3 regions of the Kitasatospora sp. NPDC056446 genome follow, and region 2 is predicted to be linked to each of the others. Evidence: riboswitches for the same ligand, from Rfam matches in the RefSeq annotation. Region 2 holds a riboswitch; each other region holds the start of a gene.
What was found. Region 2 has a riboswitch for S-adenosylmethionine ahead of ACFQ6N_RS24105 (aminotransferase class V-fold PLP-dependent enzyme). Riboswitches for the same ligand answer to the same signal wherever they lie in the genome.
Positions count from the first base shown of each region.

Region 1: linked by a shared signal. The riboswitch ahead of ACFQ6N_RS30085 (IclR family transcriptional regulator) and the one ahead of ACFQ6N_RS24105 (aminotransferase class V-fold PLP-dependent enzyme) in region 2 are both predicted to bind S-adenosylmethionine.
Region 3: linked by a shared signal. The riboswitch ahead of thrC (threonine synthase) and the one ahead of ACFQ6N_RS24105 (aminotransferase class V-fold PLP-dependent enzyme) in region 2 are both predicted to bind S-adenosylmethionine.

Region 1 covers NZ_JBHTRF010000063.1:17,743-28,040, reverse strand. The annotation lists gene ACFQ6N_RS30100 (amino acid adenylation domain-containing protein) at 1-740, shown strand, start outside; gene ACFQ6N_RS30095 (MFS transporter) at 737-2,050, shown strand; gene ACFQ6N_RS30090 (glycosyltransferase family 39 protein) at 2,157-3,737, opposite strand; SAM riboswitch class I at 3,914-4,056, shown strand; gene ACFQ6N_RS30085 (IclR family transcriptional regulator) at 4,256-4,969, shown strand; gene ACFQ6N_RS30080 (threonine/serine exporter family protein) at 5,057-6,310, opposite strand; gene ACFQ6N_RS30075 (sensor histidine kinase) at 6,414-7,961, opposite strand; gene ACFQ6N_RS30070 (response regulator transcription factor) at 7,954-8,631, opposite strand; gene ACFQ6N_RS30065 (hypothetical protein) at 8,772-9,386, shown strand; gene ACFQ6N_RS30060 (hypothetical protein) at 9,442-10,242, shown strand.
Region 2 covers NZ_JBHTRF010000040.1:30,594-40,891, forward strand. The annotation lists gene ACFQ6N_RS24075 (cytochrome bc complex cytochrome b subunit) at 1-83, opposite strand, end outside; gene ACFQ6N_RS24080 (Rieske 2Fe-2S domain-containing protein) at 80-1,132, opposite strand; gene ACFQ6N_RS24085 (c-type cytochrome) at 1,141-1,950, opposite strand; gene ACFQ6N_RS24090 (heme-copper oxidase subunit III) at 2,138-2,758, opposite strand; gene ACFQ6N_RS24095 (hypothetical protein) at 3,156-3,581, shown strand; gene trpD (anthranilate phosphoribosyltransferase) at 3,701-4,777, shown strand; SAM riboswitch class IV at 4,885-5,003, shown strand; gene ACFQ6N_RS24105 (aminotransferase class V-fold PLP-dependent enzyme) at 5,055-6,428, shown strand; gene ACFQ6N_RS24110 (Lrp/AsnC ligand binding domain-containing protein) at 6,444-6,725, opposite strand; gene ACFQ6N_RS24115 (rhomboid family intramembrane serine protease) at 6,767-7,549, opposite strand; gene ACFQ6N_RS24120 (hypothetical protein) at 7,751-8,014, shown strand; gene ACFQ6N_RS24125 (NYN domain-containing protein) at 8,324-9,634, shown strand; gene ACFQ6N_RS24130 (NlpC/P60 family protein) at 9,834-10,298, shown strand, end outside.
Region 3 covers NZ_JBHTRF010000009.1:78,778-89,075, forward strand. The annotation lists gene ACFQ6N_RS08695 (trehalose-6-phosphate synthase) at 1-790, opposite strand, end outside; gene ACFQ6N_RS08700 (glucosyl-3-phosphoglycerate synthase) at 829-1,860, opposite strand; SAM riboswitch class I at 2,008-2,140, shown strand; gene thrC (threonine synthase) at 2,157-3,431, shown strand; gene ACFQ6N_RS08710 (MoaD/ThiS family protein) at 3,533-3,811, shown strand; gene ACFQ6N_RS08715 (cold-shock protein) at 4,354-4,557, shown strand; gene groL (chaperonin GroEL) at 4,882-6,504, shown strand; gene ACFQ6N_RS08725 (hypothetical protein) at 6,649-7,005, shown strand; gene ACFQ6N_RS08730 (hypothetical protein) at 7,124-7,297, shown strand; gene ACFQ6N_RS08735 (hypothetical protein) at 7,304-8,065, opposite strand; gene ACFQ6N_RS08740 (PadR family transcriptional regulator) at 8,132-8,515, shown strand; gene ACFQ6N_RS08745 (hypothetical protein) at 8,512-9,468, shown strand; gene ACFQ6N_RS08750 (copper homeostasis protein CutC) at 9,571-10,257, shown strand.

The sequences.
Region 1 (10,298 bases), on a different contig from region 2:
CCCCGGTCGACGACCCCGCCGCGGCGCTGGCGGCCAGTGCGGCCGACCTGGTGCGGCTGGCCGGCCTGCACGACCCGACCGGCGCCGGGGTGCTCGACCCCGCGACCGGCGACGCGATGCTCCGGGACCACACCGGCGGCCTCGCCGTCGGACCGTTCGGCCTCGCCGACGGCTGGGGGCTCGGCTGGGCCGTCTTCCGCGGCCCGGACGGCGGCCGCGACGCCGGCGACCCGGCCGTCGTCGACCCGGCCGGTGGCGACCCGACCAGTCACGACTGGAACGGGCACGACGGCAGCGGCGACGGCACCTGGTCCCACCTGCGCTTCGACCCGGCCGCCGGGACGGCGGTGGCGCTCACCACCAACGCGAGCACCGGCGCCGGGCTGTGGGAGGACCTGCTGGCCGAACTCGGCGCGGCCGGGCTCGACGTGGCGAACCACTCGCTGCGGACGCTGTCCGACCCGGCCGAACCGGTCGCGGGCCCGGCCGAGTGCGCCGGGCGCTACGCCAACGGCGACTGGGACTGCCTGGTCGAGGCCGGCCCCGACGGGCTGACGCTGTCCGTCGGGCACGGGCCGCGCTCCGCGCTGACCTGCACCGCCGACCTGCGGTTCGTTACGGCGGGCGGCGGCGGGGTGCCGGGCACGGGCCGGTTCGTCCGCGACCCGGACACCGGCCGGGTCGAGCTGCTCCAGCTCGCCGGCCGGCTGCTCCGCCGCACCGGGGCGTCGGCCGGATGACGGTCGACGTCGCGCCCGGTCGCGTGCCGCCGCTGTCGCGCAACCGGAACTACCACGTGCTGTGGGGCAGTCAGCTGGTGTCCGAACTGGTCAGCCAGCTGTGCCTGATCGCGTTCCCGCTGACGGTGATGGCGGCGACCGGCTCCGCGGCCCGGATGGGAGTCGTCGCCGCCGTCATCGCGGCGGCGCACATGGCGGCCAACGTCCCGGCCGGCGTCCTGGTGGACCGCTACGACCGCAAGCTGGTCATGCTGGTCTGCCAGTGCGTCCGGGCGGTGGCGATGGCGAGCCTGGCGCTCGCCCTGTTCGCGGGGCACTTCTCGCTGGCGCACCTGCTCGTGGTCGCGGTGGCGGAGGGGCTGATGGGCGCGGCCTTCGACCCGGCCGAGCACGCCGCGCTGCCGCAGGTGGTGCCCGAGTCGCAGCTGTCGCAGGCGGTGGCGACCAACACCACCCGCCGGTACATCGCCACGCTGCTGGGCCCGGCGAGCGCCGGCTTCCTGTTCGCCGTCGACCGGATGGCCCCGTTCGCGGTCGCCGTCGTCCTGCTCGTGGCGTCCTGCGTGGTGCTGGGCTTCCTCCGCCTCCCCCGGGCCGAGCCGGGGCGGGCGTCCGCCGTGGAGCCGGGTGCCGTGGAGCCGGGTGCCGTGGAGTCGGGTGCCGGGGAGCCGGGCGCCGGGCCCGAGCGGCCGGGCATGCTCGCCGACGGGTTCCGGTGGGTGCTGGGGCACCCGGTGATCAGGCCGACCCTGGTCTGGCTGATGTGCTGCGAGTTGTTCGTCTCCGCCCTGACCGTCATCGTGCTGGCGCTGTCCGGCGAGGGCGGCCTGGCCCCCGGCGAAGTGGGCGTGATGATGACCGGGTTCGGCGCCGGCGGTCTGCTGGGCGCCGCCGTCGCGGGCCGGCTGCACGCGGCGCTGCCCGCGCCCGTGGTCATCGTCGGGTTCCCCTGGGTCGCGGCGGGGCTGACGCTGGTGCTGGCCCTGGTGCCGACCGGTGTGCTGACCGGCGTGCTGCTCGGCGGGATCGCCTTCCTGATCCCCACCGCGTTCACGACGGTCATGACCTACCAGCTCACCGTCGCGCCCGACGAACTGCGCGGCCGGCTGAGCGGCATCGTCGGACTCTTCGCCGGCGGCGCCGGCGCGGTCGGGCCACTGGCGGGCGGCCTGCTGATGGCCGGTGGGGACAGCCACGGCAGCCTGCTGACCCTGTGCGGCGCACTGGCCGTCGTCGCGGTGGGCACCACCCTCACCCCCGCGCTGCGCCGCTTCCCCACGCTGGCGGCGGGAGCCGGGACCCCGCGCTGACCGAAGGACGACGAGGGCCGCCTCTCCCGCACCGGTGTGCGGGGGAGGCGGCCCTCGTCGTCGGTCCGGGCCCTCGCCCGGGCCCGTGCGGTTCGAGGCCCGTCGCTCAGGTCAGCGAGCAGCCCTTCGTGCTCTTCGCGGTGATCGCCTCGGCCGTGTACGGGCAGGAGAAGCCGATCCAGCTGAGCTTGGGCCACAGCTGCGGCCACGGCTCGCGCGGGTTGCGGCAGACCAGGAACTCGGTGTTCTGGTCGGCGACCGGCAGGTCCGTCTCGAACTTGCCGTTGGGCTCGCAGCTCGCGAAGTGGGCGCCGAACTCCTCCCGGTTCACACCGACCGCGATGACCACGGTGGTGTCGTCGGCGGGCCGGCCGAAGTCGGCGTAGGAGTTGTGCCCGCTGTAGACGGGCGGCAGCCCGTTCTCCGGCCCGTACCGGTCCAGGGCGCCCGCCAGGCCGTAGTGGTTGGCGTAGACGACGGCGTGCGCGCGGTCCTGCGGGGACAGCGACCGGTCGACGGCGGCCACCTCCTGGGCGAGCCGGGGCCAGCCCGCCTGGTCGAGCTGGAAGACGCCCAGCCCCTTCAGCACGGGGTTCGACCCGTACCACGCGATCGGCAGGACCGGCAGCATCAGCACGACCGACAGCAGCGCGTTGCCGACCAGGGCGGTCCCGGCCAGCGAGCGGCGGAAGGTGCTCCGCGCCCACTCCACCGTCGCGACGGAGCCCGCCGCCAGCAGCACCAGCGGGAGGCCGCCGGTGTACTCCGGCTTCCCGCCGATGGCCAGCAGCAGCACCACCAGGAACAGGTAGCCGACGCCGACCGGCCGGAACGCCCGCCAGGCCGGGCGGCGCAGCAGGGCCACCAGCCCGGCGACCCACACCGGCGTGAGGAACAGGCCGACCAGCAGCACCTGGAACGGGACGAAGGCGACCCGGGAGTCGGACCCAAGGGCGACCTGCAGCGCGTCGCTCATCTCCACGGCCGGCCAGCCGTGGGTGATCTGCCACAGCACCGCCGGGGTCGCGAGCACCGTGGCGATCGCGGCGCCCCACCACAGGTGCCGGCTGCGCAGGACGGCGCGCGGACCCACCGCCAGCACGCCCACCAGCAGGGACAGGACCACCAGCACCACGAGGTTCTTGGCGAGCATGCCCACGCCGGTGACCGCGCCGACGGCGAGCCAGAGCCGGGTGTCGCCGGTGCGCAGCAGCCGGACGAACAGCCAGCCCAGCGTCACCCAGACCAGGAGGTCCGGGCCGTTGGTGGTCAGCACGTGGCCGGCGTTGAGGGTGACGACCGTCGCGGCCGACGCGGCGGCGGCGAAGACCTGGCCGCCGCGCTCGCCGCCGAGTTCGCGGGCGGTGAAGCCCGCCACCCACACCACCAGGCCGGTCATCAGGGCCGGCAGGACGCGCAGACCGGTCAGGGTGTCGCCGAACAGCGTGGTCTCCACCCAGGCGATCACCGAGACCAGCGGGGGCTGGTCGACGTACCCCCAGGCGAGGTGTCCGCCGGACACCCGGTTGTACAGCTCGTCGACGTGGTACCCGTTCCGCCCCGACAGGGCGAGCAGCAGCACGACCACCGCGGCGGAGACGGCGAGCAGGGGCCGCCGGTACAGGACGGGGGCCGCCGCTAAGCGGCCCTGGGACGAGGTCGAAGGATTTCTGGTCGTGGTCGCCACGTGTCCACACTCTTTCTGTCCGCGGGTTGGGCCGTGCGGACGGATTGTCTCGGGCACGTCGCGGGCGGGCGACCATGTTGACTTGTAGGAGAAACTCGCCGTCCCGGGCTTGCGCGGGGTGGGGCGCAGTGGGGAGGTTTGGCGGCGGACCCGGGGAATCTTGTATGGTTCTTCGCGAATCATCCAGAGGGGTGGAGGGACCGGCCCTACGAAGCCCCGGCAACTCCCCGTTCGACCCGGCGTCCGAAGCACGCGCCGCGTCGTCCGGTACGAGTGCCAACTCCGGCCTGTCGCCAAACCGGCGCGGGGAAGATGAGGAGACACGGTGCTCTCTGTACTGTCCTTCGTCCGGGCGCTTTCCGTCCCGGCCCTTTCGCGTACCCGTCCCGTGCCCGGCGCAGGCAATCGGCCGACTTCTCAGGCCCGTCCCCGCTGACCACCCCCACGGCTCCCCGCCCGGAGCCCCCGTATGCGGAACCCACGTGCCGCCCACGGGACTTGAGACGGAGTACCCATCCATGGACATCACGAGCGGCGTCGGCGTGCTCGACAAGGTCACCTCGATCCTCGGCACCCTGGAGGCCGGTCCCGCCACCCTGGCCGGACTGGTCGCCGCCACCGGCCTGGCACGCCCCACCGCCCACCGGCTCGCGGTCGCACTCGAACACCACCGCCTGGTCGCCAGGGACCTCCAGGGCCGGTTCATCCTCGGCCCCAGGGTCGGTGAGCTCTCGGCGGCGGCCGGTGAGGACCGGCTGCTGGCCGCCGCCGGCTCGGTCCTGACGCACCTGCGGGACGTCAGCGGCGAGAGCGCCCAGCTCTACCGCCGCCAGGGGGAGATCCGGATCTGCGTGGCCGCCGCCGAGCGCCTCACCGGTCTGCGCGACACCGTCCCGGTGGGGGTGACTCTGCCGATGAAGGTCGGTTCCGCCGCCCAGGTCCTGCTGGCCTGGGAGGAGCCCGAGCGGCTCCACCGAGGCCTCCAGGGCGCCCGGTTCACCGCCACCGCCCTCAGCGGGGTCCGGCGGCGCGGCTGGGCCCAGTCCATCGGCGAGCGCGAACTCGGGGTCGCCTCGGTCTCCGCGCCCGTGCGCGGCCCGTCCAACCGGGTGGTGGCCGCGGTCTCGGTCTCCGGCCCGGTCGAACGGCTCACCCGCCACCCCGGCGCCCACCTGTCCCAGGCGGTGGTCGAGGCGGCGGACCGCCTCACCGAGGCGCTGCGGCACGCCTGACCCGGCATGCCGCCGCCCCGTCCCTCCGTCCGTTCCTCCGTCCGTTCCGGCGGTGCCCGTTCCGCCGGTGCCCGGTGCCCGCCCGGGTCAGGTCCGGGGGCGCAGCACGGGGAGGGAGGGGCGGGGGATCCGGCTGATGACCGAGCCGATCAGGGTGCCGATCGACACCCCGAACACCGCCGACACGGCCGCCAGCACCGACTGCGCCCCGTTCCCGACCTCGATCTGCGCGGTGTTCAGCAGGCCGAAGGAGCCCGGCACCACGATCCAGAACGCCGGGAGGTAGAGCACCTGCCAGAGCGGGCCGCCCGGCAGCCAGTGCACCAGGGTGGCCGCGATCGCGGCGGAGACCGCGCCGGCCAGGCCGCCTATGGCCGCGCCGTGCGCCGAGCCGACCACCACCTGGACGGTGACGCTCACCGCGATCACCGCGACGATCCACGGGACGGCCGGCAGCGGGGTGTTCACGTTGATCACGACACCGGCCACGGCCAGTGCCAGCCCCAGCCCGATGACCCACCAACTCGGCTTGGCCACCTGGACGTTGGCCAGGGCCGTGGCGGGCATGCCGATCGCGGTGGCGGCCGCGGCCACCCCGGCGAGGAACAGTGCCAGCTGCACCGCGCCGGACACCAGCCGGGCCGAACCGGCGCTGGCCGCGCCCGCGGCGATCTCCGACAGCCCGGTGACCAGCAGTCCGCCCGGCAGCAGGATCGCCAGCGTGGCCACGATCGTCCGCAGCGGGCCGTCCAGCAGGGAGGCCCGGGCGAGCGACAGGACCAGCAGCGCCACCAGGAACCCGGCCGTGACGGGCAGCAGCGGCCGCAGGTACGGAAGCCGCCGGGCGAGGACGGTCAGCCCCACCACGACCAGCGAGCCGGCCCCGGCGGCCAGCACGTTCGCCGTCGCGGGCTGGAGGAACAGGCAGACCCCGACCCCGACCGGCAGCGCCCCGAGGTCCGCGACCCAGCCGGGCAGGCGGGGCGGCGTCCGGCGGATCCGGTCCAGTTCGGCGAGGGCCCCCGGCCCGTCGAGGCCGCCCGCGCGGAGCCGGTGCACCACGTGGAGGACGTCCGCCGTCTGTTCGAACCGCAGCGCGCCGCCGACCGGTTGGAAGCGGGTGGCCTCGTCCGCGTCCAGGGCGACGAACAGCCCGTTGGTCAGTGCGGCGACCCGGACGTCCGGGGCTCCCATCGCCCGCCCCAGCCGGTGGAGTTCCTCCTCGACCTCATGGACGGGAAGGCCGCCGCCCAGGAGGGCTTCGCCCAGTTCGAGCAGCAGACGGCGGAGCGGGTCGGGCGGGGCGTCGGTGCCCCGGACCGGGGGAGACTTGCTAGACATGGCAGGTATCGTCCCACCCCGCCCGGTTCGGTCCGACTGTGCCCCGGTCTGTTCGCTTCCGGCCGCTTCCCTGACGCCCCTTCCGGGCCCCGGATTGCCCCCTTCAGCCTGCGGCGGGCCCGGTCCGCGTCGGCAGGCAGGTGCGGAAGACGGCCGTCCCCGGGGTGTCGAGGACGGTGAGGGTGCCGCCGTGCACGGCGGCGATGTCCCGGGCGATCGGGAGACCGAGGCCGGTGCCGCCGTCGTCGCGGCTGCGGGCGTCGTCGAGGCGGGCGAACCGTTCGAAGACCTTCTCCCGGTCGGCCGGCTCGATCGGCGGACCGTCGTTGGCGACGTCGAGGTGGGCCAGCCCGGTGGCCGGGTCGGCGCGCAGGCGCACGGTGACCCGCCGACGGGCGTGGCGCTGGGCGTTGTCGAGCAGGTTGGTCAGCAGGCGGCCCAGCCACAGCGGGTTGCCGTGCACGGTGACCGGTTCGGGGGCGTCGACGGTGACCGGGTGCGGCCCGTCGGCGCGGGCCGCGACGCCGGCCCGGACGAGTTCGGCGAGGTCGACGGACTCGTGGGGCCAGTCGTGTCCGGTGGCGTCGAGGCGGGCGAGCAGGAGCAGGTCGGTGGCGAGGGCCTGGAGGCGCTCGGTGTCCTCCAGGGCACCGGCCACCAGCTCGGTGCGGACGTCGGGATCGGGGTGGGTGCGGGCGACTTCGAGCTGGGTGCGCAGCACGGTGAGCGGGCTGCGCAGCTCGTGCGAGGCGTCGGCGATGAAGCGGCGCTGCCGGGCCCCGGCGGCCTCCAGCCGTTCGAGCATGGCGTTCATGGTGCCGGCGAGGCGGGCGATCTCGTCGTCGCTGCGGGGCTCGGGGACCCGGCGGTCCAGGTCGCGGTCGCCGATGGCGGCCACCTCGGCGCGGATGGCCTCGACCGGACGCAGGGCGCGGCCGGTCGCCCGCCAGGTCAGGGCGGCGGTGGTGAGCAGCAGGACGGCGCTCAGCGCGGCGAGGGCGGCGGTGGTGAGGTCCTCGGCGGCGTCGGCGGTGCGCAGCGAGGCGCCGACGTGCACGGTGACCGGGCCGGTGGGGGTGGTCGCGGTGACGGTGGTGACGCGCTGGTGGTGCTCGTCGCCGAGCGCCCGGAGGTTGAAGGAGTCGTGGCCGTCCGGGTGGTCCGCCGGGGCGACCGTGGGGTGGCCGGCCAGGTTCTGGCTGGTGGCGACGACCCGGCCGGCCGCGTCGACGACCTGGATGAAACCGGTGCCGTGGTCGAGCGGGAGCGGGCTGGTGAGGTGCCCGTCGGCGGCGAGCCGGGCGACGGCCAGGGCCTGCTCACGGGCGCCGGTCTCGACGGTGCGCTCCAGGTTGACGCGCAGCAGCAGCACGACGGCCGCCGAGGCGACGGCGAGGACGACGGCCACGCTGAGGCAGGCGGCGAGGGTGGTGCGGGTGCGGACCGAGCGCGGCGCCAGCCGGTCGCGGAGCGCGGCGGCGCGCGGGTGACGGGCGAGCCGGGTGGCGGCGGCGAGCGCCCGGCGGAGCGCCCGGGGGCGGAAGCGGGGCCGGGGCCGGGGCTCGGGTCGAGTGCCGGGTCGCGGCTCGGGGCGTGTGCCGGGGCGGGGTACGGGCCGGGGCCCGGGGCCGGTGGTCGTCGGGTCAGCCACCGTCGGCCGCCAGCCGGTAGCCGGCGCCGCGCACGGTCTGCACCGCGGCCCGCCCGTACGGGGTGTCGATCTTGCGCCGCAGGGCGCTGACGTGGACCTCGACGGTGTTCGGGTCGCCGTCGGGGGCGCCGTCCCACACGGCGTCGAGGATCTCCCGCTTGGAGACGGCCTCGCCGGCCCGGCGGGCGAGGTGGTCGAGGATGGCGAACTCGCGGGGGGTGAGGGGGATCACGGCGTCGGCCCGCGTGCAGGTGCGGGCGGCGGAGTCGACGACGAGGTCGCCGAGGACGGTGCGCCGGGGCGCGCGGCTGCCGATACGGCGGGCGAGCGCCCGCAGCCGGGCGACCAGGACGACGAAGGAGAACGGCTTGGACAGGTAGTCGTCGGCGCCGGTGTCCAGCGCCTCGGCCTCGTCCCACTCGCCGTCCTTGGCGGTCAGCATCAGGATGCCGACGTCGCTGCCGGAGGCCCGCAGGCGGGAGCAGACCCGGTAGCCGTTGAGGCCGGGCAGCATGATGTCGAGCACGATCACGTCGTAGGGCTGGTCCATGGCCCTGGCCAGGCCGGACAGCCCGTCGTGGGCGAGGTCGACCGTGAAGCCCTCGGCCGCCAGCCCGAGCCGCAGGGCCAGGGCCAGCCGTCGTTCGTCCTCCACCACCAGTACGCGCATGCCCACCAGGGTGGCAGGTCCCCGGAGTGCTCGGCCGCGGGTGCCCTCCGGTCTTCAGCCGATCTTCAGCTAGGCCCGGACATGCTGGGGGTTCTCGCCCGGGGAAGGCCCCGGGCCGGTCGAGGATCGGGGTGGGTGCCGTGAGCGAGCCCATGGAAGCCGGGGAGCCGTCGGCGCCGCAGGATTCGTCGGAGCCGCTGGAGCCGCTGGAGCCGCTGGAGCCGCTGGAGCCGTCGAAGGCCGGGGGCCGGACGCGGACGGGGCTGGGCCGGGCCGGGCGGTGGGTGCGGCGCCGGTCCGGGCGCTGGGTCGTGGCCGGTGCGGCGGCGGTGGTGGTGCTCGGCGGCGGTGCCGCGGCGGTCGCGCTCCACCACGAGGGCGAGGGCCACGGTGACCGGAAGGTCGCGGGCGAGCGGGACCGGTACGACGGCCGGGACGCGCGGGACGGCCGGGACGCCGGGGAGGGCCGGGACGCGCGCGCGGGCCGGGGGAGCCACCACGGCGGCCGGGGCGAGCAGGGCGCGGGCGGGCACGGTGCCCCGGCGCCGCTGCCGTCGACCGCCGCGGCCGACGCGCTCGCCAAGGCGTCGTCGGCGGTGTCCGGCGGCAGGGTCGAGTCGCTCTCCCCGGTGGCCGAGCAGGGCGGCGGCCGCGGCTGGCAGGCCGTCGTCGTCGGCCCGGACGGGGTGCGGCACCGGGTGACGGTGGACGGCGCCGACGGCAGCGTCACCGGCAACACCGTCATGGGCGGCTGACCCACTCACCCCGGCGTGGCCCCGGCCACGCCCCACCGAAGGGAGCGCCGCCGTCTTGGGCGCCACGACAACCCCCCGGCCGACCCACCGGCGCGAGGCCGTGTCCGCCAGGCCCGCCTGGAGCAAGGTCCCGCAGGTGACCGGGGTGTTCTGGATCGTCAAGATCCTCACCACCGGCATGGGCGAGACCACGTCCGACTACCTGGCCCGGGTCCTCGGGCCGGTGCCCGCGGTCGGCTCGGCCGCCCTGCTGCTGGCCGCCGTGCTGTTCGCGCAGGCCCGCACCCGCCGCTACGTCCCGGTCGTGTACTGGGCGGCGGTGGTCATGGTGAGCGTGTTCGGCACCATGGCCGCCGACGTGGCACACGTCGCGCTCGGTGTGCCGTACGCCGTCTCCGCGGTGGCGTTCGCACTGGCCCTCGCGCTGGTCTTCGCCCTGTGGCGGTTCACCGAGGGGACCCTCGCGGTGGAGACGGTCGCCGGTGGGCGACGCGAGGTCCTCTACTGGTGCGCCGTGATGGCCACCTTCGCGCTCGGCACCGCGGTCGGCGACCTGACCGCGGCCACCCTGGGCTGGGGCTACCTGCCCTCCGGGCTGCTGTTCGCGGCGCTGATCGCCGTACCGGCGCTCGCCCACCGGCTGTCCGGCCTCTCGCCGGTGCTCACGTTCTGGTGGGCCTACGTCCTCACCCGTCCGCTGGGCGCCTGCTTCGCCGACTGGGCCGGGGTCAGCCGCGCGCGGGGCGGCCTGGACCTCGGCACCGGGCCGGTCAGCCTGGTGCTCGCGGTGGTCATCGTGGCGGCCGTGGCCTGGCTGGCGGTCGCCGAGCGGCGCACCCCCCGCGCCCGGGCCTGACGCCGGCGCGGCATCCGTTCGGAGCCCGTCCCCTCGGAGCCCGTCCCCTCGGGGGC
Region 2 (10,298 bases):
GCGGCTTCCCACTTGTTGGCGGGCTTGGCACGCGTACTGGAGGGCTTGGCGGCACCGGTCGTGGTGCTGCTCGTGTTACTCATCGAGCACGCTCCCAGAAGCTCGGGCCGACGGGCTCCGCGAAGTCGCCGGTGGCGACCAGGTTGCCCTTGTCGTCAGTGGTGATCTTCAGCTGCGGCAGGGGGTGGCCGGCCGGGCCGAAGATGACGCGCGCGCCGTCCGCCAGGTCGAAGGTCGACTGGTGGCAGGGGCAGAGCGCGTGGTGGGTCTGCTGCTCGTAGAGGCTGATCGGGCAGCCGACGTGCGTGCAGATCTTGGAGTAGGCGAGGATGCCCTCGAAACCCAGCTCCTTGGACTTGTCGTCCTTGATGTCGTCCGGCGCGATGCGGACCAGCATCAGGGCGTCCTTGGCGATCCGCTGCTGGAAGTCCTCGCTGTGCGTGGACAGCCCCTCCGGCATGGCGAAGGTCAGCGAGCCGATGATGATGTCCTCGGGCTTCATCGGCTGCATGGTGCTCATGTTGACGAGCGGCAGCGGCTTGGCCTCGGTCGCCTCCTTCCAGCCGGTCTCGTGGAGCTTCTTCTCCGGGAGCGGGCCGAGGTCGCGGAGCAGGACCACGCCGGAGAGCGGGACCAGCGCCATCGAACCGATGAGGGTGTTGCGGATCATCTTGCGACGACCGAAGCCGGACTCGGCGGCACCGGTCTTGAACTGCTCGATGACGTCCGCGCGGACCTCGTCGTCGGCCTCGATCGCGTGGCGCTCGGCCGGCAGCTCGACGTCCGACATCAGGGTGCGGGCCCAGTGGACCGCGCCCGCGCCGATCATGAAGAGGGCGACGCCCAGGGTCAGGCCCAGCGCGAAGTTCAGCGCGCTGACGTGACCCAGCGGGAAGATGTAGACGATCTTGTCCGGGTCGATGGCCACGTACGAGGCGATGAAGCCGACGGTGGCGAGCATCGAGATCACGAACATCAGCGAGACCTGGCGCTCGGCGCGCTGGGCGGCCCGCTCGTCGATGTCGGTGCGCCGGGGCTCGTGGGCCGGCAGGCCCGGGTCGGCGAAGGGGTTGCCGTGTTCGGCCACCTCGCCGGCGGAGCCGTGCGACTCCGGGAGCTTCTCTTCTGACATGTCGTGGCTCATGACTTCTTGGCCTTGGTGGTGTGGGCGGCGACCCAGATCGCGACCGCGATGAGCGTGCCGAGGCCGAAGATCCAGCCGAACAGGCCCTCGGTCACCGGACCGAGGCTGCCGAGCGTGAGACCGCCGGGGTTCGGCTCATCGGAGGTGGTGTGGCGGACGAAGGCCACGATCTGCTTCTTCTGCTCCTCGGGCATGGTGGTGTCCGGGAACGACGGCATGTTCTGCGGGCCGGTCTGCATGGCCTCGTAGATGTGCTTGGCGTCCACGCCCTCCAGCGACGGGGCGTACTTGCCCTTGGTCAGGGCACCGCCCTGGCCGGCGAAGTTGTGGCACTGGGCGCAGTTGGTGCGGAACAGCTCGCCACCCTTGGAGATGTCGTCCGGGTTGGTCGAGGTGTACTGCTCCTCCTTGGGGGTCACCGGGCCGGGACCGAGCGAGGAGACGAAGGCGGCGAGCTGGTCGATCTCGGCCTGCGAGTAGATGTTCGTCTTGCGCGGCACCTGGGCGCCGGGCTGCTGGGCCGGCATGCGGCCGGTACCGACCTGGAAGTCGACGGAGGCGGAGCCGACGCCGACCAGGCTCGGACCGTCACTGCTGCCCTGGCCGTTCAGGCCGTGACAGGAGGAGCAACCGACGGCGAAGAGCTTCTTGCCCTCATCGATCGCGAGCGACTGCGCGGCGACGTCGGCCTGCGCCTTGCCGGCGGGAGCGAACGCGGCGTACAGCCCCCCGGTTGCCGCCAGGGCGAGAAGTAGGACGACCAGCGCCGCCAATGGGTGGCGCCGTCGTGCGGAGAGCTTTTTCACGGAATAACCCCGGTGTCAGGATCTGGTCGACTGGTGGGTGCACCCGGCGGCCGGTCTGGCCGGCACGAGGCTGCCTGTCTAGGGCTGCGCGCGCGGTCGGTCGGTGGGAGCGTCGGCACCGGCAGAAGCGGCCCGTCGCCGGTGAGGGCGGGGGCCGCAGCCGGTGGCCAGCGACCTGATCAGCTGGTTACTTGATCAGGTAGATGGTCGCGAACAGGCCGATCCACACGACGTCGACGAAGTGCCAGTAGTACGACACGACGATCGCGGCGGTGGCCTGCTCGTGCGTGAAGCGCTTGGCGGCGTACGTCCGTCCCAGGACCAGCAGGAAGGCGATCAGACCACCCGTCACGTGCAGGCCGTGGAAGCCGGTGGTCAGGTAGAACACGGTGCCGTACGGGTCGGAGGACAGCGACAGGCCGTCCTTCTTGACCAGCTCGGTGTACTCGTAGACCTGGCCGCCGATGAAGACCGCGCCCATCATGAACGTGATGATGAACCACATGCGGAGCTTCTTCACGTCACCGCGCTCGGCGGCGAACACGCCGAGCTGGCAGGTGAGCGAGGAGAGCACCAGGACAGTGGTGTTGACCGAGGAGAACGGCACGTTGAGGGCGTGGGCCTTCTCGGTCCAGAACTCGGCTCCCTTGACGGAGCGGAGCGTGAAGTACATCGCGAAGAGGGCCGCGAAGAACATCAACTCGGAACTGAGCCAGACGATCGTTCCGACGCTGACCATGTTCGGCCGGTTGACCGATCCGTGCGCGTGCCCGGTTTCTACTGCTGTTGCTGTCGCCACGACGGACATTATGTCGGTCCCTTATTCCGTCTTCACGTCGGGGGGTGTCCCTCGGAGTGTCCGGTGCGTGCGGTATGCCCCCCTGGAGGGTGCCGGACGGTCCGGACGGGGGCTGAGCAGCGGCGTGTCCCTTTTCTGACGGTTCCTCGGAGCGGCCCGTGACCCCGTTGCCCGGCGCGTCGTTGCACGGTCGGCGTAGTGCCGGGAGGTAGGGGAGGAGGCTCCGGGTCGGCCGTACGGGTGGACCGGGTCCCTCCGGGTGACGGGCCGTCCTCCGGGCGGGTGAGCCGGGGGCCGCGGCCGCTCCGGGAGGAACGTGCGCGAGGGGCACTCGGCGGGCGGTGATCGGGAGTAGCATCCGGATCAGGCGAACGTGGTCCGGATCACACTTGAGGGAGCAGGGTCCATGGCGTACACGACCGATGAGACGCTCACCGTCCTCGTCTACAGCGACGACCGCAACACCCGCGAGCAGGTGCTGACGGCGCTCGGCCGCCGGCCCGCCGAGGATCTTCCGGAGCTGTCCTACCTGGAGTGCGCGACCACCCCCGCGGTGCTCAAGGCACTGGAGAAGGGCGGCGTGGACCTCTGCGTGCTGGACGGCGAGGCCGTTCCGGCCGGCGGGCTGGGGCTCGGGCGCCAGCTGAAGGACGAGATCTACGGCTGCCCGCCGGTGCTGGTGCTGATCGGCCGGCCGCAGGACTCCTGGCTCGCCGCCTGGAGCCGGGCGGACGCCGCGATCTCCCGCCCGGTGGACCCGGTGGCGCTGGCCGGGGCGGTCGCCACCCTGCTGCGGGCCCGGCTGGCGAAGCGGGCCCCGGCCGCCCGCTGAGCGGTGCCGTCTCACTACTGGAGAAGACAGGCCCCAGGCGCGCCGCCGCTCGATAGGCTGGCTCCATCCGTACGGACGTCCCCCCGGAGCGGGGGAACCGACAACAGCTGGAGTCAGCCATGGTGAACGTGAACCCTGCGAACGGCGGTAGCGACCCCGCGCAGGTGGTCCGCTCCTGGCCGGACCTCCTGGCGGCGCTGTTGAAGGGGGAGGACCTCGACCGGGAGTCCACCGCGTGGGCGATGGACCGGATCATGAGCGGCGAGGCGTCCCCCGTCCAGGTGGCCGGGTTCATGATCGCGCTGCGGGCCAAGGGCGAGTCGGTCGACGAGGTCACCGGCCTGGTCGACGCGATGTACGAGCACGCCGAGCCGCTGGAGATCCCCGGTCCGGCGGTGGACATCGTCGGCACCGGCGGCGACCGGGCGAAGACCGTCAACATCTCCACCATGTCGGCGATCGTCGCGGCGGCCGCCGGCGCCAAGGTCGTCAAGCACGGCAACCGCTCGGCCTCCTCCACCAGCGGCTCCTCGGACGTGCTGGAGAAGCTCGGGGTGGCGCTGGACCTGTCCGCCCGGCGGGTGGCCGAGGTGGCCGAGGAGGTCGGCCTCACCTTCTGCTTCGCGGCGAAGTTCCACCCCTCGATGCGGCACGCCAGCACCGCGCGGCGCGACCTCGGGGTGCCGACCGCCTTCAACATCCTCGGCCCGCTGACCAACCCGGCCAAGGTCACCGCGCACGCCATCGGCTGTTTCGACACCCGGCTGGCCGGGCTGATCGCCGGGGTGCTCGCCCGGCGCGGCTCGACGGCGCTGGTCTTCCGCGGCGACGACGGGCTGGACGAACTGACCATCACCACCACCTCGCAGGTGTGGGTGGTGCAGGACGGGGTGGTCACCGAGACCACCTTCGACCCGCGGGACGTCGGCATCGAGCTGGTCGGCATCGAGGCGCTGCGCGGGGCGGACGCCTCCTACAACGCCGAGGTCGCGCGCCGGCTGCTGGCGGGCGAGCGCGGGCCGGTGCGGGACGCCGTCCTGCTGAACACGGCGGCGGCGCTGGTCGCCCTCGACCTGGGCGACGCGCCGCTGGCCGAGCAGCTCGCGGCGGGCATGGCGCGGGCCGAGGCGGCCATCGACTCCGGCGCGGCGCAGGACCTGCTGCGGCGCTGGTCGGAGGCCACCAGCCGGATCTGAAGCGGTAGTTGGGAGCCCGTGCCGGTCCGCCGGCGCGGGCTCTCGGGCTGTCCGGATGGTGGATGTCCGTTTGACCGCCCGATGGACGGGACCTAGAGTCATCGCCAGGTCATGAGTGACAGCGCGAAGCCCCAGCTTGCTGTCCGGCAACCCTCCGTCCGTGGCGGGGTGCCCTGGGTGAGGACCGGGTCGCCACGGCAAACCGTCCGTGCGACAAGCGCGGACACCCGACGACCAGCACTCTCGGGGTCCCTGTACCCCGAAGGAGTGCACCCCCATGTCTGTCGCCACCGAGATCCGCACCCCCCTCGCCCCGCTCGCCGTCCTCGGCGCCGACGTCCGGGTCCCGCTCGCCAGCGGTGCCAAGGTCGGCTACGCGGCGCTCGACTACGCGGCCAGCGCGCCCGCGCTGCAGCGGGTCTGGGACGACGTCGCCGCCTACGCGCCGTACTACGGCAGCGTGCACCGCGGGGCCGGGTACCTCTCGCAGCTGTCCACCGACCTGTTCGAGCAGAGCCGCCGCACCGTCGCCGAGTTCCTCGACCTGCGCGAGGGCGACCAGGTGGTCTTCACCCGGGCCACCACCGACTCGCTCAACCTGCTGGCCGCCGCCGTCCCGGCCGGCACCCGGGTGTTCGCCTTCGAGACCGAGCACCACGCCTCGTTGCTGCCCTGGGCGCACGCCGGACTGGACGTCACCTACCTGCGGGCACCGCGCTCGCGGGCCGAGGCGGTGGCCGCCCTGGAGGCCGCGCTCGCCGAGGCGCCGGAGGGCCCCAAGCTGCTCTGCGTCACCGGCGCCTCCAACGTGACCGGCGAGCTGTGGCCGATCGCCGAGCTGACCGGGGCCGCGCACCGGCACGGCGCCCGGGTGGTGCTGGACGCCGCCCAGCTGGCCCCGCACCACCGGGTCTCGGTGCGCGAGCTGGACGTCGACTGGATCGCCTTCTCCGGCCACAAGATCTACGCGCCGTTCGGCGCCGGGGTGCTGGCCGGCCGCGCGGACTGGCTGGACGCCGCCGAGCCGTACCTGGCCGGCGGCGGGGCGACCCGGACGGTCGCCCGGGAGACGGACGGCTCGGTGGCCGTGCAGTGGCACACCGGCCCGGCCCGGCACGAGGCCGGCTCGCCGAACGTGATCGGCGCCTACGCGATCGCCTCGGCCTGCCGGGCGCTGAGCGAGGCCGGCTTCGACGCGCTGGAGGCCCGGGAGCGGCAGCTGGTCGACCGGCTGACGGCGGGGCTCGCCGGGATCCCGCAGGTCAAGGTGCTGAACCTGTTCGGCGCCGGTTCCGCGCGGGTGGGCGTGCTGTCCTTCGTCGTCCAGGGCTGGAACAGCTCGCACTTCTCGGCCGCGCTGTCCGCCGAGTACGGCATCGGGGTGCGCGACGGCCTCTTCTGCGCCCACCCGCTGGTGCGCACCCTGCTCGGGGACGAGGATGTCGCACCGTCCGAGTGCGGTGCCCCGGAGCCCTCGCTGCCCGGCGAGCGCAGCCTGAACGCGATCCGGGTGAGCTTCGGCGCCGGCACGCCGGACGAGCACATCGACCGCTTCCTGACCGCCGTCCGCGAGCTGGTCACGGACGGTGCGGCCTGGAACTACCGCAACGAGGGCGGGCGTTGCGTCGCCGACAGCCGTCGGGAGGGCTGACGCCCGGGCGTCGCGCTACTCGTCCAGGCCGAGCGCGAAGGCGGCTTCCAGGTCGTGCTGGGAGTAGGTGCGGAAGGCGATCTGGGTCTCGGTGTGGGCCACGCCCGGGACCTTGTTGAGCCGGCCCGGGATGACGTCGGCCAGGTCGTCGTGACGGCGCACCCGGACCATCGCCACCAGGTCGTAGCCGCCGGTCACCGAGTACACCTCACTGACGCCCTCGATGGCGGCGATGGCCTCGGCGATCTCCGGGATGCGGTCGACACTGGTCTTGATCAGGACGATGGCGGTGATCACTTTTCGGGCTCCTTTGTGGGGTGCCGCCAGCGTATCGGGCGTCAGGCCGGGCGTCGCGAGGGGTGGCGGACGACGGTGCAGCCGAACAGGAAGCCGGCCGAGAAGCCGATCACGTGGACCAGGTAGGCCACCCCCGGGCCCGCCGAGTGCACCGACCACCACTGGAGCGCGAACCAGAGGCCGAGCACCAGCCAGGCCGGGAAGCGCAGCGGCAGGAAGAACAGCAGCGGGACGAGCGTCGTCACCCGCGAGCGCGGGTGGAAGCGCAGGTAGGCGCCCAGGACGGCGGAGATCGCGCCGGAGGCTCCGATGAGCACCCGGGTGGAATCCGGCGAGTGCGCCTCGGCGAGCGCGAAGCCGTACGTGGCCAGGCTGCCGGCGGCCAGGTAGAAGAGGGCGTACCTGGCCCGGCCGAGCCGCCGTTCGACGGTGGGGCCGAAGACGTGGAGGAAGAGCAGGTTGCCCAGCAGGTGCAGCCAGCCGGCGTGCAGGAAGAGGCCGGTGAGGACGGACAGCGCCGGGTGCTTGCCCGGGGTCGGGGCGGCCGGGCAGCCCGGGACGGGGTCGGGGGCCTCGGCCAGCTGTCCGGCGGTCAGCGGCCGTCCGGCCAGCAGCTCGGCCGGGACGGCGCCCCAGCGCTGCTCGTACCGCTGCTCCGCGCAGACCCGGGCCTGCCCGGTGCCGTACAGCGGGTTGAGCCCGGCGGCCGGGCCGAGCAGGAACACCAGGGTGTTGACCGCGATCAGGGCGTAGGTGACCGCCGGGGCGGGCACCTGCGGCCGGCCGCCCCGCGCGGCAGTGTGGTCGGGGGCCGCGAGCGCCATGCGGCCAAGCATCCCTCCGGGCGCCGCAGGTGACACGGCGGTTTACGGCAGGTGGACTAGCCCTGGTATTCCGCTGACCGGTGGTCGCGGCGGTTGCCCCAGGCAATAGGCTTGGGGCGGGCATTCCCGCCTCCCGCCGCCGACGCCGGGGCTCCGGGGGGAGCGCCTGGCCCACACAGGGACCACCCGAGAGGACCCCCGATGACCGTCCCCGCCCTGACCGCCGAGACGCGCTGGCGCTGCACCCTGTGCGGCAACCTGACCCGCTTCGACGTGACCCGCACCGCCCGGGTGACCGAGTTCCTGCACTTCGACCTGGCCGGCGACTCCAAGGTCGAGGAGACCGAGGTGCTCAGCGAGACCGTCGAGTCGGTGCGCTGCCGCTGGTGCAACGCGGTGGACCAGGTCGAGCTGGTGGCCCGTCCGGGGGCCGAGGACGCCGAGGCCCCGACCGGCCAGGGCTGACCCCGCCGGTGCGGCGGGCGGTGCGCGGCGCGCCCGTCCGCCGCACGGGACAATCGATACGCAGACAAGACGCACGGGGCGTGACGACTGGGGGAAGTCGCGGCCGTACCCCGCTGAACCAGGATCGGAGCCGAGGACGTGGTGGACGCAGCGAAGGAGCCCGGCGAAGCGCAGGGACTTCGGCCCGCTGCGCAGGCGCCGGAGGCCGGGACGGACCCGGCGGGGAGCGCCGGCCCGGGAGCGGTCGAGGCGTCGGCCGCACCGTCCGACCCCTCCTCCGACGCCGAGGGGTCCGCACCTGAGCGCGCCGTGGAGAAGCTGGACCGGCCGCTGCCCGAAGGGGTGCGCCGGCGCGTGGTCGGGCTGGCCTCGGACGCGCTGGGAGGGCTGCCGCCGGGCGAGCTCCCGCAGAGCCTGCGCCAGTACGTCAAGTTCACCCCCGCGCGGCGGGCCAAGTACGCGGCCACCGCGCTGGCGGCGGCGCTGGAGGCCGAGCCGGCCTTCCGGGTGCGGATAGCGGAGCGGCTGCGGCTGGGGCAGCCCGACCTGGTGCGGGCGCTGGAGTCGGGCAGCGTCCCGGGCGCCGCCGATCCGATGGATGTCGCGGCCGCCGCCTACCTGGTGCGCTCGACGGGCTGGAGCCGGCTGGTCGCCGAGGCGGGCGAGGAGGCCGAGCGGGCCGGCGCCGAGGACGCGGCCGCGGAGGCGACCCGGCTGGTGGAGAAGCTCCAGTCGGAGCTGGCCGAGGTCCGGGCCGCCGCCCGGGCGGACCTGGAGCGGCAGCGCACGGAGTCGGAGAGCGTCCGGCGGGAGGCCGAGTCGCTGCGCAAGAAGGTGCGTTCGCTGGAGAGCGACACCCGCCGCGCGCAGGCCGAGACGCGCCGGGTGGCCGGCGAGCTGGAGGCGCTGAAGGCCCAGGGCGCGGCCGAGCGCGGCGCGGCCGAGGTCGAGGCGCGGCGGCTCAGGCACCGGGTCTCCGAGCTGGAGACGGCCGCCGAGCAGGGCCGCCGGTCGGCCCGTGAGGGGCGCAGCGTCGAGGACATGCGGCTGCGGCTGCTGCTGGACACCGTCCTGCAGTCGGCGCAGGGCCTGCAGCGGGAGCTGGCGCTGCCGGTCTCGCAGATCCGCCCGGCGGACCTGGTGGAGGCGGTGGTGCCGGGGGCGGCCTCGCCGCACGACGTGGCGCGGCGCGGGCTGGCCGAGGACGATCCGGCGCTGCTGGACCAGCTGCTGGCGATCCCGCAGGTGCACCTGGTGGTGGACGGCTACAACGTGACCAAGACCGGCTATCCGGCGCTGCCGCTGGAGCAGCAGCGGATCCGGCTGCTGGGCGGGCTGGCGATGCTGGCCCAGCGCACGCAGGCGGAGGTCACCTGTGTGTTCGACGGGCAGGACCTGGACGTGCCGGTGATGATGGCGCCGCCGCGCGGGGTGCGGGTACGGTTCAGTCGGACCGGGGAGACGGCGGACGAGCTGATCCGCCGTCTGGTGCGGGCCGAGCCGCAGGGCCGTCCGGTGGTGGTCGTGTCCACCGACCGGGAGGTCGCGGAGGGCGTGCGGAAGGCGGGCGCGCGCCCGGTGGCCTCGGTGCTGCTGCTGAACCGGCTGGCCCGGCCCTGAGGGTCGGCCGGGTGGAATGACGCCTGCTCAGAGGCGGTTCGGCGGCATTGTGCGGGTCCGGTGAAGCCGGTGGGGGAAACCGGGTTCACGCCTTCGGGGAGTAGCAAAACGGATAGATCTTCACTAGGGTCTGGCGTCAAACCTATATTCCGGAATGTCATCCGATCGGGTGAGTCCGTTGGAAGAAGGAGCCGGTCCCTTGGCATCCCACCGCCGTCCCAAGCAGCCGAGCCGCGCGCGGGTCTCCGTGCTCACCGCGGCCGCTGCGACCGCGGTCGCCCTCTCCGCCCAGGTGGCCGCGCACGCCGCGCCGCAGCCGAACAAGACCGACGTCAAGGCGCAGATCGACCAGCTCCAGGAGGAGCAGGAGCAGGCGGCGGAGAAGTACAACGGCGCCAAGGAGCGGGCGGACCAGCTGCGCAAGCAGGCCGACCAGCTCCAGGACCAGGTGGCCCGCGGCCAGGAGCAGATGACCCAGCTGCAGGTCGGCCTGGCCGAGGTGGCGGGGGACCAGTACCGCTCCGGCGGCATCGACCCGTCCGTCCAGCTGATGCTCTCCTCCGACCCGTCCGGCTACCTGGACAAGGCCTCCACCGTCCAGCAGGCCAGCACCACGCAGGCCGAGGCGCTCAAGTCGCTGCTGGACCAGCAGCGCCGGCTGGAC
Region 3 (10,298 bases), on a different contig from region 2:
GCGCGTGGACGCCGAGGAACGTGGTGCGGCCGTCCAGGGTGACGGTGAGCGCCTCGTGGTCGACCTCGGCGCCCAGGAGGTCCGCGCAGCAGGCGGCGAAGGCCCGGGCCCAGCGCTCGGTGAGGAAGCCGGCCCGGTCGGCACCGAGGATGCCGGTCAGGACCGCGCGGGCGACGTCGTCGGGCAGCAGCCGGTAGTACTCGGGCGGGGCCCACGGGGTGTGCGAGAAGTGGCCGATCCGCAGGTCGGGGCGGGCGGCCCGGAGCAGGGCCGGGGCCAGCGAGAGGTGGTAGTCCTGGATCAGGACGGCCGCTCCGGGGGCGGCCTCGGCGGCCAGGGCCTCGGCGAAGGCGGCGTTGTAGGCGCGGTAGGCGGCCCATTCGGTGCGGAAGCCGGCGTCGAAGGAGGGGGCGGTGGGCGTCGCGTAGAGCAGGTGGTGGACGAACCAGAGGGTGGAGTTGGCGACGCCGTTGTAGGCCCGGGCGAAGGTCTCCTGGTCGATGTCCAGCATCCGGACGGCCTGGCCGCCGACGTCGTGGCCGGCCAGGTCGAGGCGGCCGTCGGGGGCCTCCCGGGCGGCTCTGCGGTCGGCGTCGCCGAGGGCGGCGCAGACCCAGACGGCGTTCGGGTCGTCGATCGCGGAGAGGCCGGAGACCAGGCCTCCGCCGCCGCGTCGGAGGGTCAGCGTGCCGTCGGCGGCGGTGCCGAACGACACCGGTCCCCGGTTGGAGGCCACCAGGACGGGGGCGCTGCCGGTCGCACTCGAACGTTCGGTCGTGAGATCGCCCATGGTTGGGATGTTGCCGGGGGGTCGGGGCGGCAAACCCCTCAGTGCCGGGTCGCGTATTCGGGGACGGTGTGCATCGGGGGGCGCTCCAGGGCGGTCACCTCGTGGGTGCGGGGGGTGAAGGGGCGGGTCCCGCCGGCCGTGGGGGCGGAGAGGGCGTCCGGGTCGCGGGTGAACTGGGTGAGGTAGGGGTGGACCAGGTCGGCGGAGGCCTTGAGGCGGTGGGCGCGGTCCAGGCGTTCGAGGGCGGTGCGGTAGATGGTGGCGGCCATCCGGCCGAGGGCCTGGCCGTCCTGGTGGCGGTGGTGCCGGACGCCGACGTCGACCTGCGCCAGGGCGTCCAGCCCGACCAGTTCCAGCGCGTCGACCAGCAGGCCGAGTTCGACGCCGTAGCCGGTGGGGAAGGGCAGCCGTTCGAGCAGGCTGCGGCGGGCGGCGTACTCGCCGCCGAGGGGCTGGACGAAGCCGGCCAGCTCCGGCCAGTGCAGGTTGAGCAGGGGGCGCGCGACGAGTTCGGTGACCCGGCCGCCGCCGGCCGGCAGGACCGTACCGGTGTCCGTCTCCAGGGGGCGGTCGTACATGGCCTTGACGAGCTGGACGGACTCGTCGGTCAGCAGCGGGCCGACGATGCCGGAGACGAAGGCCGGGTCGAACTCGCGCAGGTCGGCGTCCACGAAGCAGACGATGTCGCCGCGGGTGGCCAGCAGCGAGCGCCAGAGCACCTCGCCCTTGCCGGGGACGGCGGGCAGCCGGGGCAGGATGGCGTCGCGCTGCTCCACCCGGGCGCCGGCCTCGGCGGCGACGGCGGCGGTGGCGTCGGCCGAGCCGGAGTCGACCACGACGAGTTCGTCGACGAGCGGGAGGCGTTCCATCAGCTCGCGGCGGATGGTGCGGACGATGTCCCCGACGGTGGCCTCCTCGTCCAGGGCGGGGAGGACGACGCTGACCGTCCGGCCGGTGCGCTCCTTGGCCGCGAGGAGGGTGCGGACCGGCCGGTCGGCCGCGCTCCAGGACCGGCGGCGCAGCCAGGAGGCCGCCTGCGGGAGGAGCTCGGGGGTCGGTTCGGCGGGCACGGAAGTCTCCTCGGCGGGGTCGGTGGGACGGGTCATCTCGCGTGGCGGACGGTCCCGTTCGGGGTTGACGCCTTCGGATACAGTCTTCGTACAGCGGTCGGACCTTTGCACGCCGGGGTCACCGTTGAGCGCGACCACAATTTCACAAGCTCATCCAGAGGGACTGAGGGAACGGCCCGTTGACGTCCCGGCAACCTTCTCGCCCGGCCGTCGTCGACGGCCCGCGGGACAGGTGCCAATTCCGTCCTGTGGTGCGACCGCGCCACGGGGAAGATGAGGAGAGAGGCCTCGCCATCATGGCTATCGACACACCTGTTTCCGTGGACCTCGGCCCCGCCACCGCCCTGTCCTGTCGGGAGTGCGGCACCCGCTTCCCGCTCGGTCCCAGCTTCGCGTGCCTGGAGTGCTTCGGCCCGCTGGAGATCGCCTACGACTTCGGCAGCGAGGGCGCCGAGGAGCTGCGCAAGCGGATCGAGGCCGGTCCGGCGTCCGTCTGGCGCTACGCGCCGCTGCTGCCGGTGCCGGCCGACGTGGCCTCCAAGCCCAACCTGAACCCGGGGTGGACCCCGCTGGTGAAGGCGGACAACCTGGGCCGGGAGCTCGGCTTCACCGCCCAGCTGCACATCAAGGACGACTCGGGCAACCCGACGCACTCGTTCAAGGACCGCGTGGTGGCCTGCGCCATCGAGGCGGCGCGGGCGTTCGGCTACACGACGCTCTCCTGCTCCTCCACCGGCAACCTGGCCGGCGCGGTGGGCGCGGCGGCGGCCCGGGCCGGGTTCCGGTCCTGCGTGTTCATCCCGCACGACCTGGAGCAGGGCAAGGTCGTCATGGCCGGGGTGTACGGCGGCGAACTGGTCGGCATCGAGGGCAACTACGACGACGTGAACCGCTTCTGCTCGGAGCTGATCGGCGACCCGGCCGGCGAGGGCTGGGGCTTCGTCAACGTCAACCTGCGCCCCTACTACGGCGAGGGCTCCAAGACGCTGGCGTACGAGATCTGCGAGCAGCTCGGCTGGCGGCTGCCGGAGCAGATCGTGATCCCGATCGCCTCGGGTTCGCAGCTGACGAAGATCGACAAGGGGCTGCAGGAGCTGATCAAGCTCGGTCTGGTCGAGGACCGCCCGTACCGGGTCTTCGGCGCGCAGGCCGAGGGCTGCTCGCCGGTGTCGGCCGCGTTCAAGGCCGGCCGGGACGTGATCAAGCCGGTCAAGCCGAACACCATCGCCAAGTCGCTGGCGATCGGCAACCCGGCGGACGGCCCGTACGTGCTGGACATCGCCCGGCGGACCGGCGGTGCGGTGGAGGACGTCACGGACGCCGAGGTGGTGGACGCGATCCGGCTGCTGGCGCGGACCGAGGGCATCTTCGCCGAGACCGCGGGCGGGGTGACCGTCGGCGTGCTGAAGAAGCTGGTCGAGACCGGGCAGCTGGATCCGGCCAAGGAGACCGTCGCCATCAACACCGGCGACGGCCTGAAGACCCTGGACGCCGTCTCCGACGCCGGGATGACGGCCGTCATCCGCCCGACGCTGGCCTCCTTCCGCGACGCCGGCCTCGCGGCCGTCTGAACCGCCCGAACCGCCCGAACCGGCCGGGCCGCCCGGCCGCCCGAGCCACCCGGCCCCCCAGGGCACCGGCCCCGTACGAGCCCCACCCCGCTAGGAGAGTCATGAGCGCCAACGTCCGCATTCCCACCATCCTGCGCACCTACACCGGCGGCGCCGCCGAGGTGGCCGCCGAGGGCACCACCCTGGCCGAGGTCATCGCCGACCTGGAGCAGAACCACGCGGGCATCGCGGCCCGGATCCTGGACGACGCCGGCAAGCTGCGCCGCTTCGTCAACGTCTACGTGAACGACGACGACGTGCGCTTCGCCGAGGGCCTGGCGACCGAGATCAAGGACGGCGCGAGCGTTTCGATCATCCCGGCGGTGGCCGGCGGCTGCTGAGCCGCGGCGCCCCGCCCATTCGGCCGCCCGTACGTACGGAATTCCGCTCTCCGTATGTACGGGCGGCCGCTTGCATTCCGGCGGGAATATTTCCCGGTCAAGTCGGAGTAGAGTGAGGCTCGGTTGGGAACAGGGGTTCCCTCCCGGCTCTCCCAGGGTGTTCCACCGCAGCGCTTCCGGCCGGTGGGCCCGGCCGTGAAACATGTCAGGCGGATGTCAGAATTCCCGCAGGGATTTGAGTAATTCGTCCGCTATGTCCGGCGTGAAATGCCGAGATTTTTCCCGATTCAGCCCGTCCTGTCCCTTGACGTCGCGACGGAATTCCCGGCGGTTGACCCTGTTGCAGAGGGCTTCGGTCCGGATACATTCAGCGGCGGTCGACGCAATCACCCGCTCACCGGGGCCCGTTGGGCGTCCGGGGCGAATGGTTGCGGCGTGCACGGCTGCGCCCAGGGGGGGTTCCCCGGGCCTGCCTTCAAACCAACCCGGGCCCGCTACCTGCGGGCGCGTGAAGGGCCAGCACAGCACTAGGGGAGTTCGGAATGGCTCAGGGCACCGTCAAGTGGTTCAACGCGGAGAAGGGCTACGGCTTCATCGCGGTCGACGGTGGTGCGGACGTCTTCGTCCACTACAGCGCGATCCAGATGGACGGCTACCGCACCCTCGAGGAGGGCCAGCGGGTCGAGTTCGAGATTTCCCAGGGACAGAAGGGCCCGCAGGCGGACATGGTTCGCGCGGCGGTCTGACCCCCTTCCGACTCCAGGAGCTCGGCGCGGCCCACGGCTGGTGACCACTCGGCTTCTCGGCGGGCCCGTACGACACGCGTCGTACGGGCCCGCCGGCGTTCCCCGGCGACCCCAGCGGCGGCTCGCGGGTTGGCGATTGGGCTTGCACTCGACCACCCGGAGTGCTAATCATTGGCGTTAGCACTCACAGCGTGAGAGTGACAGCGGACCGGGTCGGTGAGGCCCCCGGGAGCGGTAGGGGAAAAGACCCCCGCACACCAGGGCCGTCCGTCGCGGGCACCCCTTGGTCCGAGCAGTCGACCGTGTCCCGGAGGACCACTTCTGATGGCCAAGATCATCGCCTTTGATGAGGAAGCTCGCCGCGGCCTTGAGCGTGGCATGAACCAGCTCGCCGACGCCGTGAAGGTCACGCTCGGCCCCAAGGGCCGCAACGTCGTGCTGGAGAAGAAGTGGGGCGCCCCCACGATCACCAACGACGGTGTCTCCATCGCCAAGGAGATCGAGCTCGAGGACCCGTACGAGAAGATCGGTGCGGAGCTCGTCAAGGAGGTCGCCAAGAAGACGGACGACGTCGCGGGTGACGGCACCACCACCGCCACCGTGCTCGCCCAGGCCCTGGTTCGCGAGGGTCTGCGCAACGTCGCCGCCGGCGCCAACCCGATGGCCCTGAAGCGCGGCATCGAGAAGGCCGTCGCGGCCGTCTCCGACCAGCTGCTGGCGCAGGCCAAGGACGTGGAGACCAAGGAGCAGATCGCCTCCACCGCCTCCATCTCCGCCGCTGACACCCAGATCGGCGAGCTGATCGCCGAGGCCATGGACAAGGTCGGCAAGGAAGGCGTCATCACCGTCGAGGAGAGCAACACCTTCGGTCTGGAGCTCGAGCTCACCGAGGGCATGCGCTTCGACAAGGGCTACATCTCCGCCTACTTCGCCACCGACCTGGAGCGGATGGAGGCGACGTTCGAGGACCCGTACATCCTCATCGCCAACTCCAAGATCGGCTCGGTCAAGGACCTGCTCCCGCTGCTGGAGAAGGTCATGCAGAGCGGCAAGCCGCTCGTCATCATCGCCGAGGACGTCGAGGGCGAGGCCCTGTCGACCCTGGTCGTGAACAAGATCCGCGGCACCTTCAAGTCCGTCGCCGTCAAGGCCCCGGGCTTCGGCGACCGCCGCAAGGCCATGCTCGGCGACATCGCCATCCTCACCGGTGGCACCGTGATCTCCGAGGAGGTCGGCCTCAAGCTGGAGAACGCCGGCATCGACCTGCTGGGCACCGCCCGCAAGGTGGTCATCACCAAGGACGAGACGACCATCGTCGACGGTGGCGGCGACAGCGAGCAGGTCGCGGGCCGCGTGAACCAGATCCGCGCCGAGATCGAGAACAGCGACTCGGACTACGACCGCGAGAAGCTCCAGGAGCGCCTCGCCAAGCTGGCCGGCGGCGTCGCCGTCATCAAGGCCGGCGCGGCCACCGAGGTGGAGCTCAAGGAGCGCAAGCACCGCATCGAGGACGCCGTCCGCAACGCCAAGGCCGCTGTCGAGGAGGGCATCGTCGCCGGTGGTGGCGTCGCGCTGCTGCAGGCCTCGGTCGCGTTCGACAAGCTGGAGCTGGAGGGCGACGAGGCCACCGGTGCCAACATCGTCAAGGTCGCGCTGGAGGCCCCGATCAAGCAGATCGCGACCAACGCCGGCCTCGAGGGTGGCGTCGTGGTGGAGAAGGTGCGCAACCTCCCCGCCGGCCACGGCCTGAACGCCGCGACCAACACCTACGTCGACCTGATCGCCGAGGGCATCATCGACCCGGCCAAGGTCACCCGCTCCGCGCTGCAGAACGCCGCCTCCATCGCGGCGCTGTTCCTCACCACCGAGGCCGTCATCGCCGACAAGCCGGAGAAGGCCGCCGCGGCCGCCGGCGGCGGCATGCCGGGCGGTGACATGGACTTCTGATCCTGATCGCTCGCGATCGGATCGGCTGATCCTCGTCCGTGTGGGCGGTTCCCTTCGGGGAGCCGCCCACACGGCGTTTCCGGGGCGCCGTCGCTGCGGGCGCCGTCGTTTCGCCCTTCCCGCGGGTCGACGGACAATGGACGGATGGCTGTTGACGACATCGAGACCGCCCTGCACGACGCGCGGGCAATGATCCTGGCCGACCTCACCGCACGGGACGTGGCGGACGCCGCCGTGGTCTCCCTGGTGGAGCAGGCCGTGACGCACCGCCGCTGGTGGCTGGAGCAGTGGCCGGACGGCACCGAGTACGTGCTCGGACTGGTCGCCCAGGACGTCCAGGACGCGCTGCTGGAGGCGTACGGGCGCTGGCCGCTGTGCACCGGGTGCGCGGCCGACGGGGACCCGCACGCGCTCGGCGTGGAGCCCGAGCTGGGGCCGGAGCCGCACTGGGTGTGCGGCAAGCAGGGCGCGGTGGTGGCACCGGTCGGGAAGCTCGGGTAGCCGGGCTCCGGTGCCCGGCTCCGGCCCTGATCGCTGCGGCACCGGGGTTCGCCGCGCGGCCGGGGTTCGGTACGGTGCCGGGGTTCGCCGCGCGGCCGGGGCTCGGTACGGTGCCGGGGTGAAGCGCTGGGTGTGGGGTGCGGTGGGCGGGTGCTGCGGTCTCGGGCTGTGGTGGGCCGTGGTGGAGGTGTCGGGGGGCGACCAGGGTGCCTGGTGGGCCGTGCTGGGGCGGGTGTGGACCGTGATGGCGGGGATCGCCGCCGCGGACCGGGTCGCCGCCCGGTGGCGCTGACGGGCGTCAGAGGCCGCCGAGCTCGGCGGTCAGGTTGGCCGTGGCCGGCCCGGTGAAGCGCGCGCGGGCGGCCGGGGTGCGGTAGAGCGCGGGCAGGTCGAGCAGCCCGCGCAGGACGGCGGCCCGCCCGGCCCGGAAGTCCGGCTCGGGCACGAAGCCGTACTCCTCCCGGACGGCCGCCGCGTACGCCGCGTACTCCTCGGGGGTGCCGCCGAGGACGGCGAGGTCCGCGTCGCACAGCACCTCCCCGTCGAGGTCGCCGGGGGCGGGGTCGTGGGTGACGGTGAGCAGGACCAGCCGGGAGACCTCGGCCACCCGGGCGGCGGGCAGGCCGGCCGCGGTCAGCGCGCGGACCGCCAGGGCGGCGCTGCGCTCCTCGTTCTCGGTGCGGTCGGGGCGGTAGACGGCGTCGTGGAACCAGGCCGCGAGGCGGACGGTGTCCGGGTCGGCGGCGTGCCCGGCGAGGTCGTCGACGTGCCGCAGGACCGCGTGCAGGTGGGCGGGGGTGTGGTAGCGGCGCTGCGGTTCGGACCAGCGGCGCAGCAGCTCCCGGCCGTACGGTTCGGGGTCGTCGGCGGACCCGCAGCGGTGCAGCAGGGCGGTCCAGGCGGCGAGCAGGTCGGCCCCGGTGTCGGTGCCGGCCCCGGTGGCGGTGGCGGTTCCGGTGCCGGTGGCGGGTCCGGGAGCGGTTCCGGGGGCGGCCGGAGCGGCCCCGGCGGTGGCCGTGGGGGCCCCGGTGGCGGGCGAGTCGTGCTCGGTGGTCGGCATGGCGACCATTGTGTCGGCCCGGCCGGTCGCTGGACCTATAGGTAGGTTGACGATATATGTAGTCGTATGACAGAACGCTCCATGCAGGAGCCCACCCTGCTGCTGCTCACCGCGCTCGCCGACGCCCCGAGACACGGCTACGCCCTGATCCAGGAGGTCGCCGCGATCTCCGACGGCCGGGTCAAGATGCGTACCGGCACGCTCTACGGCGCGCTCGACCGGCTGCTGGGCCAGGGCCTGATCGAGGTCGCCGCCGAAGAGGTGGTGGACGGCCGGGCCCGGCGCACCTACGCGCTGACCGGCGCCGGCCGGGAGGCGCTGGCCGCCGAGGCGGGGCGGCTGCGGGCGGTGGCCACCGAGGCCGAACGCCGACTGACGAAGATCCGGTCGATGCTGCCGGGCGGGACCGGGCCGCAGTCGCGGCCCGCGACGGGGGGAGAACTCTCATGACCACATCGATGATCGGCGCGGGGCCCTCCGTGGTGCTGCGGGCCGCGCTGCAGCTCTACCCGGCGCGGTACCGCCGCGAGCGCGGCGAGGAACTGGCCGAGGTGTTCGCCGACACGACGGCGGCCGGCGGCCGCCTGGCGGTCGCCCGGGAGGTCCTCGGCCTGGCGGTGTACGGGCTGCGGGTGCGGCTCGGGCTGACCGGCGGGTCGGCGGCCGGACGGCTGCTGGCGCTGGTCGCGCCGATGCTCGCCGGGGCGGTGGCCGGGGCCGCGCTGGTGGCCTGGCTGACCACCGCGGACCGGGTCGCCACCCGGCTCTCCTGGGACCACTCGTACGCCACCTACTTCTCGGAGTTCTGCCAGCCGGTGGCCGCCGCGCTGCTGGTGGTGGCGGCGATCCTGGGCCGCTGGACGGCGGTGCGGGGGAGCGCGCTGATCATGGGCGCCGGGGGGCTGTTCGAGCTGGCGCGGGCCGCCTGGACCTCCCACTTCGACGTGTGGTGGAGCGGCTACATCGGGATGGCCACGCTGCCCCTGGTGGTGGCCGCGCTGCTGCTGGCCGCGGCGCCGACCGACCTGCTGCCCCGGACGACCTGGCGCACCGGCGGCCTGGTGCTGGCCTCGGGGCTCGTCGGCGGGGTGCTGGAGGCGGCGCAGAGCTGGGACGACACCACCTTCCCGCTGGAACTGCCGTGGTTCGTGGCGATGCTGGTCGTCCCGCTGCTGCTGACCTTCGCCGGGCTGCGCGGGCGGGTCGAGCCGATGGCGGCCGGGGTGGCGATGCTGGTCCTGGCCGGGCCCGGCTGCCTGTTCAACATCTGGCGCGGGTCCGGCGGGCTCTCGGTGGTGCTGCCGGTGCTGGGCCCGGCGGTGGCCCTGCTGGTGCTGGTGGCGATGGCGGTGCAGCGGTTCGGCCGCCCGGGGGAGGTCGCGGCGGTCCGCGCGGCGGGCTGACGGGCGGGCCGGCCGGCGGGCCGACCGGGCGGGTTGCTCCGGCCGGAGCACCCGGCCGGGTGCGGTCTCGCCGGGCCCGGCCGGATGTGGCAACCTACAGATATGTCTAGACCAATTCTCGAAGTCATCGCGCTGACGCCCCAGGACGCCCAGGCCGCCGAGTCGGGCGGCGCCGACCGGCTCGAACTGGTCACCGACATGGCCGCCGACGGGCTCACCCCGTCGGTCGAGGACTTCGCCCGGATCCGGGCCGCCGTCGGCATCCCGCTGCGCGTCATGCTCCGGATCCGGGACGGCTTCACCCCCGGCGACCTCGACGGGCTGCGCGCCCGGGCCGCCGGGCTGCGGGCCGAGGGCGCCGAGGAGTTCGTGTTCGGCTTCCTCGACGCCGACGGCGCCGTCGACCTGGCCGCCACCGCAGCCGTCGCCGAGGCGGTGGCCGGCTGCCGCTGGACCTTCCACCGGGCGATCGACCACAGCGCCGACCGGGCCGCCCTGCGGGCCGCCCTCGCCGGGCTGCCCGGCCTGGACACCTTCCTCACCTCGGGGTCGGCCGCCGGGGTGGACGCCGGGCGCGAGGTGCTGTCGGCCGAGCTGGCCCGGGCCGGCGAGCCCGGCTACCGTCAGCGGATCCTGATCGGCGGCGGCCTGCGGGCCGAGCACCTCAAGGAGCTGCGGGCCGAGGGCTTCGACGCCTTCCACGTCGGCGGCGCGGTGCGGGCCGACGGCTGGCTGACGCCGGTGGACGCCGACAAGGTCGCCGAGTGGCGGGCGCTGATCGACGCCTGAGCGCGCTCTCCACGGAGGCCGGTCCCGCAGTCGCGGGACCG